DNA from 4 places in the Serratia surfactantfaciens genome. Region 2 is predicted to be linked to each of the others. Evidence: predicted binding sites of a transcription regulator. Region 2 holds the regulator's gene; each other region holds the start of a gene.

Region 1 (4,211 bases), 1.3 Mb from region 2:
AGCGTTTTGATCGAGCAAGGCAGGATGGCCATGCCCAGGGTTTTGAAGGAGCCGGAGGAGATGCCGGCGGCGATATCGCGCGCATCATGCACCACATCGGCCAACGCCTGCACTTCACGCAGGCTGTACGGCGTTTCCAGCGCCAGCGTCTGCCTTGCCGCGTTGCTCATCACCAGATGGGTTTCCACCTCTGCGACGTCGCGCAAAACCTGTAACAGGCGCACGCCGTAGATCGCGCCGCTGGCACCGGAAATGCCGATGATGAGTCGTTTCATGGAAAATGGCCTCTGCCGTAAAAAGTAAGATCAGGCAGACTTTGCCGCAATGGCGAGGGATAAGCAAGTCACAGGAGCAAGGTGCAGCGCCGCAAACGCGGCGCTGCACCTTGGGGGATCAACGCGGGCGATTAGCCTTCGTTGTGCAGTTCCAGATTTTCCGCTTCGGTTTGCACCCGCAGCGCCTTGGCGTCGTCGCTGCGCAGCGACTCCAGGTATTCCAGATAGCTTTGGTCGACGTCTTTGGTCACGTAGATGCCGTTGAACACCGAGCATTCGAACTGGGTGATATCCGGGTTCTCTTCGCGCACCGCTTCGATCAGATCGTCCAGGTCCTGGAAGATCAGCCCGTCGGCGCCGATGATCTGGCGGATTTCATCCACTTCACGCCCGTGGGCGATCAGTTCGTTGGCGCTCGGCATGTCGATGCCGTAGACGTTAGGGAAACGCACTTCCGGCGCGGCGGAAGCCAGATAGACGCGCTTGGCGCCCGCTTCGCGTGCCATTTCGACGATCTGCTCCGAGGTGGTGCCGCGCACGATGGAGTCATCCACCAGCAGCACGTTCTTGTCGCGGAATTCGGCGCGGTTGGCGTTCAGCTTGCGGCGCACAGACTGACGACGCGCCTGTTGGCCCGGCATGATGAAGGTGCGGCCAACATAGCGGTTCTTCACAAAGCCCTGGCGGTATGGCTTCTCGAGAATGCGCGCGATCTCCAGTGCGATATCGCAGGAGGTTTCCGGGATCGGGATCACCACGTCGATATCCAGATCTTCCCATTCGCGGGCGATCTTCTCACCCAGCTTCTGGCCCATGCGCACGCGGGCGCTGTAGACCGAGATCTTGTCCATAAAGGAATCCGGGCGCGCGAAATAGACGTATTCGAACAGGCACGGGTTGGTTTTCGGGTTCTCTGCACACTGGCGAGTGAACAGCTGGCCTTTGGTGGTGATGTACACCGCTTCGCCCGGCGCTACATCGCGCAGGAACTCAAAGCCCAGGGTATCCAACGCCACGCTCTCGGAAGCCACCATGTACTCGCTGCGGCCATCCTCCAGCGTACGCTTGCCGATCACCAGCGGGCGAATGCCGTTCGGATCGCGGAACGCCAGCAGGCCGTGGCCGATGATCATCGCCACACAGGCGTAAGCGCCGCGCAGTTGCTGATGCATCGCGGCGACTGCGGTAAAGATGTTGTCGGCCTCCAGCGGATAGTGCGGGAAGCGATCCAGCTCGCTGGCCAGCACGTTCAGCAGGATTTCCGAGTCGGAGGTGGTATTGACATGGCGACGGCCGCTTTCGAACAGCTTTTGGCGCAGCTCATGGGCGTTGGTCAGATTACCGTTATGGGCCAGCGTAATGCCGAACGGCGAGTTGACGTAGAAAGGCTGGGCCTCAGAGGCGCTCGAGCTGCCGGCCGTCGGGTAACGCACATGGCCAATGCCCATGTTGCCCTGCAAGCGTTGCATATGGCGCGCCTCAAACACATCCTTCACCAGGCCGTTGGCTTTACGCAAACGGAACCCGTTGTGGGCGTCAATGGTGACGATGCCTGCGGCATCCTGGCCACGGTGCTGGAGCACCGTCAGCGCATCATAAATCGACTGGTTTACCGGCATGAAACCGGCGATACCGACAATACCGCACATGTTGTCTTTTCCTCATCAGCGCTACCGCCCCGGCAATTGGGTCGGCAAGAAACTCGACGTGCTCTGCAGGTAGTCAAAGAACCACCTGATGACGTAACTGAACTGGGGAATGAGCTGCGACTGTTTCCAGTCGGCACTTTGTGAGAAGCCGGTAAAGGTATCCAGGAAGAACAGGATCGCCGCGACGATCAACACTCCGCGCAGCGCGCCGAAGCAGATGCCCAACACGCGGTCGGTGCCCGACAACCCGGTTTTCTCTACCAGTGAGCTAATCACATAGTTAACAATAGCCCCTACGATCAAGGTCGCGATGAACAAAATCGCGATCGCGATGCCGTTTCGCACCAGTTCATCTTCAAAACGAGTGAAATAGACCGCAAGGTAAGAGTAGAAATGGCTGGCAACAAAAAACGCACATCCCCATGTCACAAGTGACAATGCTTCGCGAACAAACCCTCGGATCAGGCTCACCAGAGCCGAAAATCCAATCACCGCTATAATGACGTAATCAATCCAGACCATGAACTATTCCAATAATGAATCGCCCCTGCATCCAATTCGCGGCGAATTCTAACAGAAAAAGAAAACGTTTGCGTAGGGGATTTCCTACCACGTTACAAATAAAAAGCGGCGATCAAAAAATTCCTAATCGCCGCGCCTACATAGGTGATTTCGCCTGCAAAAGGCGCGGTTTTTCTCGCTTTCTCTCCACCACTCCTTAATTCAGGGGCGCATCGTGCTGCGCCCCTGCGAGGTTTAACGGCCGTACGGCTTCACCTGCCCGCTCAGCCCGCTGATCGAATTCAGCGACGGCAGCGCCGCCTGCAGCTTCTGCTTAGAGGCATCTGGCCCGACGTAGATACGGGTGATCTGCCCCTGCACCGGCGTCGACGGCACGGTAAAGGCGCGATAGCCCGAAAGGCGCAGCGAGGCGACAATCTCGTTCGCCTTGGCGGCGTTTTTCAACGCGCCGAGCTGCACGACATAGGCTTGCCCGGCCGGCGCTTTTTCTTCCGCCGGTTTCGGCTGCGGCGTCGGTTCAGGTTTCGGCTCCGGCTTAGGCTCCGGTTTCGGTACCGGCTTCACTTCCACCGGCTTCGGCTGCGGCGCCGGTTTCGGTTTCACTTCCACCGGTTTGGTTTCTACCGGTTTCGGCTTAGGCTGCGGCGCCGGCTGAGGACGCGTCTCGACCGGCGGTGGCGCCACCAGCGTCGGTTGCTGAGCATTCTGCCGCGCCGCCTGTTGCGCCGCCGCTTCGTTGGCCGCCTGCTGCTCGACCAACGCGCCCGCCCCTTCCGGCGGCTGCGCCGGCAACGGCTGCGTCACCGGCGGCAGCACGTCGTTCTCTTCGACGTCGCCCGGCTTCGGCACCAAAGGAATGGCCGCGAATTCGTCCTCGTAATGCTTCTTCTTGCCGTCCAGCAACCCTGGCAGGATGATTACCCCCAGCGCCACCAGAATCACGGTTCCGACCAGTCGGTTCTGAAATTTACTCGCCACTCACACTCCCCGCATCTCGTCTAACGCCGCCATCACCTGCGCAACGGTGTGGAACGATCCACAGACGATCACAATATCCTGTTTATCAGCATCCTGCATAGCCTGCCGCCAGGCAGTTTCGACATCGGCAAAACGGCGCGGTTCCGTCAGATGTTGCGCCAGCTGTTCGACGCTGGCACCGCGCGGCCCGTCGAGCGGCGCGCAGTACCATTCATCCACCTGCTCGCTCAGGCAGGCCAACGTGCCGGCGATGTCCTTGTCCGACAGCATGCCCACCACCGCGCGCACCTTGCCGCCTTCGCGCGGCAGGCTGGCCAGGCGCCCGGCCAGATAACCGGCGGCGTGCGGATTGTGCGCCACATCGAGGATCAGCGTCGGCTCCCGCCGCACGATCTGGAAGCGCCCCGGCAGCGTCGCCTGCTGCAGCCCGGTGAAGATCGCCCGTTCGTCGATTTCCAGCGGGGAGCAGTTCAGCGCCGCCAGTGCGGTAGCGGCATTGGCCAGCGGCACGTTCGGCGTCGGCAGATCGGTCAGCAGCGTATCGCCGCCCTGCCACTGCCAGCGATCGCCCTGCTCGCTGAAGCGCCAGGCTTCACCGCGGCGATACAGCGGCGCGCCCAGCGTTTCGGCGACCTGGCGAATGCTGTCCGGCATGTCGGGTTCGCCCACTACCGCCGGCTTGCCGCTGCGGAAAATACCGGCCTTTTCACGGCCGATGCTTTCACGATCGTCGCCCAGCCAATCGGTGTGATCGAGCGCGATGCTGGTGATCACCGCCACGCTCGGA
Region 2 (4,211 bases):
CGTTTTTCGGCGCGTCGGCGGCGGGTTGCGTTTTGGCGCGCTCTTTGAGCATCAACGTCGGCAGCAGCAGCAGCGCGGTGATCACCAACAGCGCGGCGAAGATCGCCCGCCAGCTGGCGTGGTTCAGCAGCCAGGCGCCAAGCAGCGGGGCCAACGCCGGTGACAGCGCCACCAGCGGCATTATGGTGGCGAACACGCGATTGGCCTGACCTTCACGATAACGGTCGACCACCAGCGCTTGCCAGATGGCGGTGGCGGAACAGACGCCGACCGCCTGAATAAAGCGCAGGATCCACAGCTGCAGGGCGTTTTCCACCCACAGCATGCCGAGGCAGCCGAGGGCGAACAGCGTCAGGCCAATCAATAATACCGGTTTACGCCCCAGGCGATCGGAGAGCGGCCCCCACAGCAGCTGCGCGAAGGCGAAGCCGGCCAGGAAGATGCTCAGGCTGGCGCTCACGGCGCCGGCGGAGATTTGCAGTTCTTCGCGCATGGCGCCGAAGGCAGGCAGATACATATCGGTCGCCAGATAACCCAACATGCTCAGGCCGGCGAGGTAGAACATAAAGCCAAAAGAATTTCGCATGGTATTTCTCGTTAATATTTTAGTATCGCAGGTTTTTAGCGCCGGCCAGTGTATCCGGCTGGATCTCTGCTTGTGAAACGGTAATATTTGCAAAGTGCTGTTAAAAAAATTGAAGGCAAAGCGATGTGGTCTGAATATTCACTTGAAGTCGTCGACGCGGTAGCGCGCACCGGCAGTTTCAGCGCGGCGGCGCAGGAGCTGCACCGGGTGCCGTCGGCGGTGAGTTATACCGTGCGGCAGCTGGAGCAATGGCTGGCGGTGCCGCTGTTTGAGCGGCGTCACCGCGATGTGGAGCTGACGCCGGCCGGTGCGTTGTTTATCAAGGATGCGCGAGCTGTTATCAAAAAAATGCTCGACACCCGCCGGCACTGTCAGCAGGTGGCCAACGGTTGGCGCGGTCAGCTGAATATCGCGGTGGATATCATCGTCAAACCGCAGCGCAGCCGCCAGCTGGTGCTGGATTTCTACCGCCATTTCCCCGACGTCGAGTTGATGCTGCAACCCGAGGTGTTCAACGGCGTCTGGGATGCGCTGGCGGACGGCAGGGCGGACATGGCGATCGGCGCCACGCGTGCGGTGCCGGTCGGCGGCGGTTTTGCCTTCCGCGACATGGGCTATATGAACTGGCTGTGCGTAGTCAGCCCGCAACACCCGCTGGCGCAGCTGGCGGGGCCGCTGCATGACGATCAGTTGCGGCCGTACCCTTCGCTTTGTCTGGAGGACACCTCGCGCAATTTGCCCAAGCGCGTCACCTGGACGCTGGATAACCAGCGGCGGCTGGTGGTGCCGGACTGGACGTCGGCGCTCGACTGTTTGTGCGCCGGGCTGTGCGTCGGCATGATGCCGGCACATCGGGCGCTGCCGCTGGTGCAGCGCGGTGAGCTGAAGGCGTTGCAGCTGCAGCAGCCGTTTCCCGCCAGCCCTTGCTGCCTGACCTGGCAGCAGGATAAACCGTCACCGGCGATGAGTTGGCTACTGGCGTATCTGGGCGATGGGGAGACGCTGAATCAGGAGTGGCTGAGCGAGGCGGCGCCGGAAGCCGTGCAGGCTTCCGGCTCAGGGGATTAGCGGCGGTAGTCGATGAACGGGCCATCGGCGACCGAGCGGCGTTCGATCAGCTTCGGATGCACTTCGATCACCTGCGACTCTTCGCGCTTGCTGATGATGCGATCCAGCAGCATGGTGAAGGCCATTTCGCCCAGGCGTTCTTTCGGCTGATGAATGGTGGTCAGCGCCGGGGTGAAGTAGCGGGCGTTGCGCACGTTGTCGTAGCCGATTACGGAAATATCCTGCGGCACCCGCAGCCCCAGCTCGTCGGCGGCGCAGATGGCGCCCATCGCCATGATGTCACCGCCGCAGAATACTGCGGTCGGCCGCTGTTTTTGCGACAGGATCTGGTGCATCGCCTTGTAACCGGATTCCGGCTCGAAGTCGCCCTGTACGATCCACTCTTCGCGAATGTCGATCTGCGCTTCCTGCAGCGCTTTCATAAAGCCCTGATGGCGGCCGCCGCCGGTGTTGCGCGACAGCTGGCCCGGGATGGCGCCGATATCGCGGTGGCCGCGTTCGATCAGATAACGGCCGGCGAGATAGCCGCCTTCGAAGGCGTTATCGATGATGGTGTCGGTGAAGTCGCCGCGCGCCGCACCCCAGTCCATCACCACCATCGGGATGTTACGGTAGTCTTCCAGCATGCCCAGCAGCTGATCCGGGTATTCGGAACACATCACCAGCAGGCCGTCGACGCGCTTTTGCGCCAGCATCGCCAGGTAGGCGCGCTGTTTGTCCAGGTTGTTGTGCGAGTTGCACAGGATCAGGGTGTAGCCTTTGCTGTAGCAACTGTTTTCCACCGCTTCGATCACTTCGGCGAAGTAGGGGGCTTCACTCGAGGTGGCCAGCAGGCCGATCGACTTGGTGTGATTGACTTTCAGGCTGCGCGCCACGGCGCTCGGCGAGTAGTGCAGTTCTTTGATGGCGGCCCACACGGCCGCTTTGGTCTCTTCGGCGACGAAACGAGTCTTATTGATGACGTGCGAAACGGTGGTGGTGGAAACGCCCGCGCGTTTGGCCACATCTTTAATCGTTGCCATGTAAGGAATGACTCCTGAACTCACATGTTTACAGCATGTAAGTGTGATGTTAATCGTTTGCCTACGTAGATCCTTCTCCAGAGAAGCGAAAACTGAGTTTTTAGTGTGTTGAAGTCTTCAGCGCTTAATCAGGAGGGGCATGGATGCCGGTACGCAGTTGTGAACTGCGAATTTTGTCGCATATTGAGCAAAAGTGGAAGAGGTAATCGATATTATAAACCGGGAAATGATAACAAGATTTTATCGGCGAACTGTGGGAAAATGATTTGACGTACTAATTGTACGCCTTTTATCCTTAGGAAAGCCCATTTTAAAGGAGTTGTCATGGATACCGAATTGAAGATGTCGCTGTTCACCACCGTTTGCGCGCTGGCGGTCATTATCGCTTTCAGCTTCGTTGCCGCGTTGAACTGATTTCCCCCCGGCGCTAAAAAAGGCGCAGCCTGGCTGCGCCTCGTCACATCAGAAACCTGTGCTTACGCCAGGTTTTCCGCTGCGAAGGTCCAGTTGACCAACGCCCAGAAGTTTTCCAGGTATTTTGGACGCGCATTGCGGTAATCGATGTAATACGCGTGTTCCCACACGTCAACGGTCAGCAGCGGTTTGTCTTCACCGGTCAGCGGGGTTGCCGCGTTAGAGGTGTTGACGATCGCCAGCGCGCCGTCCGGTTTTTTCACCAGCCAGGTCCAGCCGGCGCCGAAGTTTTTCACGGCGGCATCGGTGAACTGCTCTTTGAACGCAGCGAAAGAGCCGAAGGACTTGACGATCGCCGCCGCCAGTTCGCCCTGCGGTTCACCGCCGCCCTGTGGCGACAGGCAGTGCCAGTAGAAGGTGTGGTTCCACACCTGCGCGGCGTTGTTGAACACGCCGCCGTTAGAGGTCTTGATGATCTCTTCGAGCGATTTGCCCTCGAACTCGCTGCCTTTCACCAGGTTGTTCAGGTTAACCACGTAGGTGTTGTGGTGTTTGCCGTAGTGGTATTCCAGGGTTTCGGCGGAGATGTGCGGCTCGAGCGCGTTTTTCTCATACGGTAATACAGGTAATTCAAACGACATTGCTTCCTCCTTTACAGCGCCATGTGCTTCCCGCCGGGGCGGGAACCGGATGGGCCGTTTTTTATTGTGGTCATTCAATCTTAACAATTTTCACCATAAAAAACAGGAGGAAAAGCGAGAAATGCGCGTGGGGAAGTGCGATGGGCGATAGCTTGAGCAGGCGGTTGCGACCGGGGCCGCAACCGCGCAGAGCGGGAAATTAACGAATGGTTTTCGGCGTCACTACGCGGCGTGCGCCGATGTAGTGGTTCTGCCAATAGTCGTTGTCGAGCTGGCTGATGCGGATCTCTTCGCCGGTGCGTGGCGACTGGATGAATTTGCCGTTGCCGAGGTAGACGCCGACGTGGTCCGCCACGCCGCGGTTGTTGATGCGGAAGAACACCAGATCGCCGCTTTCCAGCTCGCTTTTCTTGATCGGCGCCGCGTCACGCAGGTGATACATCTCGTTGGCGGTGCGCGGCATCTTGATTTTCACCACGT
Region 3 (4,211 bases), 1.6 Mb from region 2:
GTCCATGCGGATTTGCTTCTGCCAGGTGGCGGCCAGGGCGTCGGTCAGCGGCACCAGCGGCGAAAAGAACAGGTTGAAACCGGCGATCACCAGCATCAGCCAACCCCAACCGTTGCCGAAGCAGAAACCGACCGCGAAGGCCAACGTCAACAGGGCCAACAGGCGCAGGGCGGAGACCAGATGAGAGGGATCTTTAACGCGGGGAGCAATCAGCAAGCTACCGAGGAAGCGGGCCACCAGACCGGCGCCGAGTAAAATGCCGATGGTTTCGGGCGCGATGCCCTCGCCTTTCAGCCACACGCCCCAGAACGGTAAGAAGATGCCATAGGAAAAGAAGTAGGTGAAATAACTGAGAGCGAGCCAACGCGTTGATTGCAGAACCATGATCCCTCCGGTGTGAGGGCAATACTTTGACAGAGCTCACACCGCCCGGCAATCTTCATTCCACTTCAATGCATTAGAGTGCCAAACAGTTCACAGTTTGCCGCAAGCGGCCATAAAAAAACCCGCCGCAGCGGGTTTTTTCAGGCGAAAGCGGGATTAGGCGTAAACCGGCAGGCGGGCGCAGATATCCAGCACTTTCTTCTTGGTGCGTTCGATGGTGGCTTCATCGTTGATGTTGTCCAGCACATCGCAGATCCAACCGGCCAGCTCGCGCACGTCGGCTTCTTTGAAGCCGCGACGAGTCACGGCCGGGGTGCCGATACGCACGCCGGAGGTGACGAACGGGCTCTTCGGATCGTTCGGCACGCTGTTTTTGTTGACGGTGATGTTGGCGCGGCCCAGGGCAGCGTCAGCTTCTTTACCGGTCAGGTTTTTGTCGACCAGATCCAGCAGGAACAGGTGGTTATGGGTGCCGCCGGAGACCACTTTGTAGCCGCGCTGCAGGAACACTTCCACCATCGCCTTGGCGTTGACCGCCACTTGCTGCTGGTAAACCTTGAACTCAGGCTCCATCGCTTCTTTCAGCGCCACCGCCTTGCCGGCGATCACGTGCATCAGCGGGCCGCCCTGGCCGCCAGGGAACACGGCAGAGTTCAGCTTCTTGTACAGCTCTTCGTCGCCGCCCTTCGCCAGGATCAGGCCGCCGCGCGGACCCGCCAGGGTTTTGTGGGTGGTGGTAGTGACGATGTGCGCGTGCGGCACCGGGTTCGGGTACACGCCGGCGGCGATCAGGCCCGCCACGTGCGCCATGTCGACGAACAGGTAAGCGCCGATGCTGTCGGCGATTTCGCGCATTTTGGCCCAGTCAACCACGCCGGAGTAAGCGGAGAAGCCGCCGATGATCATTTTCGGCTTGTGGGTCTGCGCCTGTTTGGCCAGATCGTCATAGTCGATTTGACCTTTGTCGTCGATGCCGTAAGGCACCACGTTATACAGCTTGCCGGACAGGTTGACCGGGGAACCGTGGGTCAGGTGACCGCCGTGCGCCAGGTTCATGCCCAGAATGGTGTCGCCCGGCTGCAGCAGCGCGGTGTACACGGCGAAGTTAGCCTGGGAGCCTGAGTGCGGCTGCACGTTGGCGTAATCGGCGCCGAACAATTCTTTGGCGCGATCGATAGCCAGCTGTTCAACGATATCCACGTATTCACAGCCGCCGTAGTAACGCTTGCCCGGATAGCCTTCAGCGTATTTGTTGGTCAGCTGGGAACCCTGAGCCTGCATCACGCGCGGGCTGGTGTAGTTCTCAGACGCGATCAGCTCGATGTGCTCTTCCTGACGCACCACTTCCTGCTCCATGGCGCGCCACAGTTCAGCATCGTAATCGGCAATGTTCATTTCACGCTTTAACATCCGGCATCTCCTGACTTAAATCAGCTAACTAAAAAATCACCAAATAACTACCCGTTTGGGTTCTGGGCCACAGTGTAAACCGTTTCCCCCCACCGAAGATAGGTCTTGACAGAGGTTTTTACGCAAACGATTGGCATAAGGCAGCGCAAGGCTTTGATCCGCGAAATGTCCCCGTTTATCAACGGACATTTCCTCATGCGAACAATGCGCTTTTTTCATGTTCTGTGAACACGATCGACGCCTGAAGAACACCGCAACGAAAACAAGGGCATTTACAAGCGACGCGGAACCCAATAAGATGCATTTAAAATACATCATTAAAATTCTCGTCAAGAGCCAACCCAAGGAGCGCTCCCATGCTGGATAGCCAAACCATCGCCACCGTGAAATCCACCATTCCCCTGCTGGCTGCAACCGGGCCGAAGCTGACCGCCCACTTTTACGATCGCATGTTCGCGCACAACCCGGAATTGAAAGACATTTTCAACATGAGCAATCAGCGCAACGGCGATCAGCGTCAGGCGCTGTTCGACGCCATCTGCGCCTATGCCGCCAACATCGAGAACCTGGCGGCGCTGCTGCCGGCGGTGGAGCGCATCGCGCAGAAGCACACCAGCTTCAATATTCAGCCGGAGCAGTACAACATCGTCGGCGGCCACCTGCTGGCAACGCTGGACGAGATGTTCAGCCCGGGTCAGGAAGTGCTGGACGCCTGGGGCAAAGCCTACGGCGTGCTGGCCAACGTGTTTATTCAGCGTGAAGAGCAGATTTATCAGCAGAGCGAAGCCGATAACGGCGGCTGGCGCGATCTGCGCGCATTCCGCATCCTGAAGAAACAGCCGCAGAGCGACGTGATCTGCAGCTTCGTGCTGGCGCCGGTGGACGGCGGCCGGGTGGCGGACTTCAAACCGGGGCAGTATCTGGCGGTCTACATCAAGCACGACAGCCTGGAGCATCAGGAAATTCGCCAGTACTCGCTGACCACCTCGCCGAACGGCGAGTTCTACCGCATCGCGGTAAAGCGTGAAGATCAGGGTAAAGTGTCCAACTACCTGCATCAGCAGGCGCAGGAAGGCGACGTGATCTACATCGCCCCGCCGCACGGCGACTTCTTCCTCGACGTGGCGCCGACTACGCCGGTGGCGCTGATCTCCGCCGGCGTCGGCCAAACCCCGATGCTCGGCATGCTCAACACCCTGCACGACAACCAGCATCAGGCGCAGGTCCACTGGCTGCACGCGGCGGAAAACGGCGACGTGCACGCCTTTGCCGATGAAGTGGCGGATATTGCCGGGCGCATGCCGAATCTGAGCCGCCATGTGTGGTACCGCGAGCCGGGCGCCGATGACGTGGAAGGCCGCGATTACCACAGCCGCGGATTGATGGATTTGAGCGCGCTGCGGGGCAGCCTGGCCGATCCGCAGATGCACTATTACTTCTGCGGCCCGGTAGCCTTCATGCAGTTTGTGGGGAAACAGCTGCTGGAGATGGGCGTAGAGGCCGAACGCATCCACTACGAATGCTTCGGCCCGCATAAGGTGCTGTAATGCTTGCGGAGCGCGGCCGTCAGACCGCGCTCCCCCTTCATTTCTCCTGCAGTTTGCGCGCGTCCTGCACCTGCTGTACCGTCACCGGCGCCGCCTGGTTGCCCCAGCTTCCCCGCAGATAGCTCATCAGATCGGCCGCTTGCCGATCGTTCAACGCCCAGCCGTAAGCCGGCATGTCGAACGCCATCGCCTGTTGCGTGGTCGGCGTATGCGCCCCTTCCAGCACCACCCGCAGCGCGGTCAGCGGATTGTCCGCCGTCACCGTGGCGTTGCCCGCCAGCGCCGGAATGGCGAAGTCGGTGCCCTCGCCCTGGTTGCCGTGGCAGGTCGAGCAGTACATCGCATAGGTCGCCTTGCCGCCCGGATTATCCGCCTGCGCAGCAGATGAGGCAGGTTTGGCGGCGCTTTCCGGTGCCAGGCTGCGCAGGTACACCGCGATGGCGTTCAGATCGCCGTCGCTGAGGTACTGCGTACTGTGGGTCACCACCTCGCTCATCGGCCCGGCGACCGCCGCATGGCGGCTGCGGCCGGTTTTCAGCAGCGCCGTCACCTCTTCCGGCGGCAGGCCGCGCAGATTGGAAGCGTACCAGCCGTCGAGTTCGGCGCCGCTCAGGAACACTGTTTCCTTGCCATCCAGCCCCTTCTCCTGCATCGCCCAGCCGCGCGGCGTGTGGCAGCTGCCGCAGTGGCCGGCACCCTGCACCAGGTAGGCGCCGCGGTTCCACTCGGCGCTCTGCTGCGGATCCGCCTGATACGGCTGGTCGTCGTGGAACAGCTGGTTCCACACCGCCAGCGGCCAGCGCATCGACAGCGGCCAACTAATGTCGCTGGCGCGGTTGGCGACGTTCTGTGCCGGCACCTCGTTCATCA
Region 4 (4,211 bases), 2.3 Mb from region 2:
GCGGCGCCGCTCACGGAGACTACGCCGATTTTCTGAGCGTCTGCGGCAGGCTGGCTGGTTGGCAGGTCAGCGGCGAAGGTAGCGAAAGAAGCGGTAGCCAGCAGTGCAGCGGTAGCAAAAATTTTGACGTTTTTCATGATGTATTCCTCAGCGTATTGATTGGGTGAGAGCTCGTTGTCTCTCGATGTGTTAAATAGTAGTGCGGCAGGTCGGAATAAAAAATCGGAGAGTTTTGAGTATTTCATTCAAATAAATTGATTATTTTTCACCCGCTGGCGCGCGGTAAAAATCATCACTACCCTTTACAGACGATCCTTAACCGGAGAAGACTGATGACGGTAAACGCGTTTATCGGCAGCTGGGCGCTGGTGTCGTCGGCGTTTAAAAATCAGGATGGCGAGTTGAATTATCCGCTGGGTGAGCAGGTGTTGGGGCGCATCCACTATGAGGCCAATGGCACGATGGCGGCGCAGCTCTACAGCGCCGTGCGGCCGCGTTTCGCCGCCGCTGATTTGGCGCAGGGGTCCGAACGCGAGATCCATACCGCTTTCATCAATATGATTTGCTACTTCGGCCGCTATCAGGTGGAGGAAAGCGAGCTGCAGGTGGTGCATCAGGTCGAAGGCTGTTCGTTCCCCAACTGGATCGGCAGCCGTCAGGTACGCTTTTACGCTTTCAGCGGCGATCGGCTGACGTTGCGCACGGTTCCGCTGCAGCTCGGCAACGGCTTGCAGGTTGGCGAGCTGGTGTGGCAACGGACAGGAGCCTCGTCATGATCATTGTTCATCATCTCAATCACTCGCGTTCGCAGCGCATTCTGTGGTTTCTGGAAGAGCTGGGCGTGCCCTATCAGGTGCAACGCTACGAGCGCGATCCGAACACCATGCTGGCGCCGCCGGCGCTGAAAAAGATCCACCCGCTGGGCAAATCGCCGGTGATCGTCGACGGCGATCTGACGCTGGCGGAATCCGGCGCCATTATCGAATATTTGCAGGAAGCCTATGACGCGCAAGGCATGTTCATGCCGACCGATTTCCACGCGCGTCAGCAATACCGCTACTGGCTGCACTACGCGGAAGGATCGCTGATGCCGCTGTTGGTGATGAAACTGGTGTTCAGCCGTCTCGGCCAGCCGCCGATCCCGTGGCTGCTGCGGCCGGTGGCGGGCGCGATCGGCAAAGGCGTGCAGCGCGAATACCTCGACAAGCAGATCGCGCCGCACTGCGAGTACCTTGAGCAGCACCTGAACAAGGGCAGCTGGTTCGTCGGCAACGACTTCAGTGCGGCGGACATCCAGATGAGTTTCCCGCTGGAGGCGATGGCGGCGCGCGGCGCGCTGGACAATTGCCCGAAACTGCGCGGCTTCCTGCAGCGCATTCATGCCCGGCCGGCCTATCAACGGGCGCTGGAGCAGGGCGGCCCTTACGATCTGCTGAGTTAAAGCGATGGGCTATACTCGATGAGGTCATTCTTCATCGGAGGTAGCCCATGGCTACGCAAATCTTCGTTAATCTGCCCGTACGCGATCTGCCCGCCTCGATGGCGTTTTTCACCCAGTTGGGATTCAGTTTCAACCCGCAATTTACCGACGATACCGCCGCCTGCATGGTGGTCAGCGAGACGATTTACGTGATGCTGCTGACCCACGACAAATTCAGCATGTTTACCCCAAATCCGATCGGCGATGCCAGGCAGGCCACCGAGGTGCTGGTTTGTCTGTCGCAACCCAGCCGGGCGGCGGTCGACGAACTGGTGCGCAAGGCGATCGCCGGCGGCGGCAATACCTACCACCAGCCGCGGGATTATGGCGTTATGTACGGCCACGGATTCCAGGATCTGGACGGCCATATCTGGGAGCTGATGTACATGGATCCCAGTGCGGTGCAGACGCAATAATGTCGTCGTGGAAGATGTCGCTCGGGGCGTCCGGTCGCCCCGTCTTTTCGTGCAGAAGCCATTCCCGTCATTTTCTGCATAATTTGCCGCGATCTTTAGTTGATTAGACGCTAGGGAAGGCAGGATAATCGTTTGCCTTGAATAAACCACCATAAATCACCCGTACCGCGCGCTGCGAGTTAAACGTTTGCCTTGGTGCGCATCGCCGTTGGCGGTGCGACGGAAGGGCAAGGAAGCGGAACGTGACGTAAACGATTACGTGGCGATCAGGCGCGGGCGAGATTACAGGCCTGCTGCGACGGGCCGATTCATGAAACACAGGGGAAGTAACCTATGTCGAACTCTCAAGCGAACCACGCCGCAAAACCAACCGGCGGGCTTGATGGCTATTTTAAAATTTCCGCGCGCGGCAGCAGCGTGCGCCAGGAAGTGGTGGCGGGGCTGACCACCTTCCTGGCGATGGTGTACTCGGTGATCGTAGTGCCGAGCATGCTGGGCAAGGCGGGTTTCCCGCCGGCGGCGGTGTTCGTCTCCACCTGCCTGGTGGCTGGTCTGGGATCGCTGTTGATGGGGTTGTGGGCTAATCTGCCGATGGCCATCGGCTGTGCGATCTCGTTGACCGCTTTCACCGCGTTCAGCCTGGTGCTGGGCCAACACATCAGCATCCCGGTGGCGCTGGGCGCAGTGTTCCTGATGGGCGTGCTGTTTACCGTCATCTCGGTGACCGGCATTCGCGCCTGGATCCTGCGCAACCTGCCGATGGGCGTGGCGCACGGCACCGGCATCGGCATCGGCCTGTTCCTGCTGCTGATCGCCGCCAACGGCGTCGGCCTGGTGGTGAAGAACCCGCTGGATGGCCTGCCGGTAGCGCTCGGTGCCTTCACCTCCTTCCCGGTGGTGATGACGTTGGTCGGTCTGGCGGTGATCTTCGGGCTGGAGAAACTGCGCGTGCCCGGCGGCATTCTGCTGGTGATCATCGCCATTTCCATCATCGGTCTGATCTTCGATCCGGCGGTGAAATACCAGGGGCTGTTCGCCATGCCGAGCCTGGCGGACGCTGATGGCAAATCGTTGATCTTCAGCCTGGATATCATGGGCGCGCTGCAGCCGGTGGTGTTGCCGAGCGTGCTGGCGCTGGTGATGACCGCGGTGTTCGACGCCACCGGCACCATCCGCGCGGTGGCCGGGCAGGCCAACCTGCTGGATAAAGACGGGCAGATCATCAGCGGTGGCAAGGCGCTGACCTCGGATTCCCTGAGCAGCATCTTCTCCGGCCTGGTGGGCGCCGCACCCGCCGCCGTCTACATCGAGTCCGCCGCCGGCACCGCCGCGGGCGGCAAGACCGGCCTGACCGCCACCGTGGTCGGCATTCTGTTCCTGCTGATCCTGTTCCTGTCGCCGCTGGCCTATCTGGTACCGGTCTATGCCACTGCACCGGCGTTGATGTACGTCGGCCTGCTGATGTTGAGCAACGTCACCAAGCTGGACTTCAACGACTTCGTCGATGCGATGGCCGGCCTGCTGTGCGCGGTATTCATCGTGCTGACCTGCAACATCGTCACCGGCATCATGCTGGGCTTCAGCTCGCTGGTCATCGGCCGCATCTTCTCCGGCGAATGGCGCAAGCTGAACATCGGCACCGTGCTGATCGCCGTAGCGCTGGTGGCGTTTTACGCCGGCGGCTGGGCGATTTAATCACGCCTCGTTTCCCTCGCCCGGCGGGCGGGGGAAGCATGCACGGCATCTCCCTTCTTAAGATAAGTCTTCTTCTGCTCTGCACCGCGTTTTGAAAGGCACAACAAGCTTTAACCGCTGTAAAAAAAGTGATCTACTATCGGGACCAACGCAGGCCCTGAGCCGATGTCGTCTGAATCGTAGAGTCTAAGGAAAGCATGGAAATCTTTTTTACAATCCTCATTTTGATCCTGGTGGTCTCCCTGTCCGGGGTGGTGACGCGCATGTTGCCGTTCCAGGTGCCGCTGCCGCTGATGCAAATCGCCATCGGGGCGCTGTTGGCCTGGCCGCATTTCGGGCTGCACGTCGACTTTGATCCCGAACTGTTCCTGGTGCTGTTCATCCCGCCGCTGCTGTTCGCCGACGGCTGGAAAACGCCGACGCGCGAGTTCCTGCATCACGGGCGTGAAATTCTCGGCCTGGCGCTGGTGCTGGTGCTGATCACCGTGGTCGGCGTCGGCTATCTGATCTACGCCATGGTGCCGGGCATTCCGCTGGTGGCGGCCTTCGCGCTGGCGGCGGTGCTGTCGCCGACCGACGCCGTGGCGCTGTCCGGCATCGTCGGTAAAGGGCGCATTCCC

What was found. The regulator PurR, encoded in region 2, represses purine synthesis genes. The targets are predictions, from matches to a motif close to CANGCAAACGTTTGCNTG.
Region 1: a site for PurR is predicted at 2,504-2,521, ahead of cvpA (colicin V production protein). Genes of this name have one in related genera too.
Region 3: a site for PurR is predicted at 1,914-1,931, ahead of glyA (serine hydroxymethyltransferase). Genes of this name have one in related genera too.
Region 4: a site for PurR is predicted at 2,073-2,090, ahead of ATE40_RS18505 (NCS2 family permease). Genes of this name have one in related genera too.

Annotation. Positions count from the first base shown of each region.
Region 1 is NZ_CP016948.1:2,948,565-2,952,775, forward strand. Features, by position in the region: gene ATE40_RS13835 (UbiX family flavin prenyltransferase) at 1-275, opposite strand, end outside; gene purF (amidophosphoribosyltransferase) at 407-1,924, opposite strand; gene cvpA (colicin V production protein) at 1,946-2,446, opposite strand; gene dedD (cell division protein DedD) at 2,681-3,424, opposite strand; gene folC (bifunctional tetrahydrofolate synthase/dihydrofolate synthase) at 3,425-4,211, opposite strand, start outside.
Region 2 is NZ_CP016948.1:1,636,617-1,640,827, forward strand. Features, by position in the region: gene punC (purine nucleoside transporter PunC) at 1-586, opposite strand, end outside; gene punR (DNA-binding transcriptional activator PunR) at 710-1,654, shown strand; gene purR (HTH-type transcriptional repressor PurR) at 1,651-2,676, opposite strand; gene cydH (cytochrome bd-I oxidase subunit CydH) at 3,001-3,090, shown strand; gene sodB (superoxide dismutase [Fe]) at 3,153-3,731, opposite strand; gene ATE40_RS07860 (C40 family peptidase) at 3,931-4,211, opposite strand, start outside.
Region 3 is NZ_CP016948.1:3,252,398-3,256,608, forward strand. Features, by position in the region: gene ATE40_RS15320 (3-phenylpropionate MFS transporter) at 1-384, opposite strand, end outside; gene glyA (serine hydroxymethyltransferase) at 541-1,794, opposite strand; gene hmpA (NO-inducible flavohemoprotein) at 2,151-3,341, shown strand; gene ATE40_RS15335 (c-type cytochrome) at 3,379-4,211, opposite strand, start outside.
Region 4 is NZ_CP016948.1:3,957,045-3,961,255, reverse strand. Features, by position in the region: gene bhsA (multiple stress resistance protein BhsA) at 1-137, opposite strand, end outside; gene ATE40_RS18520 (lipocalin-like domain-containing protein) at 333-776, shown strand; gene ATE40_RS18515 (glutathione S-transferase family protein) at 773-1,441, shown strand; gene ATE40_RS18510 (VOC family protein) at 1,489-1,896, shown strand; gene ATE40_RS18505 (NCS2 family permease) at 2,230-3,591, shown strand; gene ATE40_RS18500 (Na+/H+ antiporter) at 3,789-4,211, shown strand, end outside.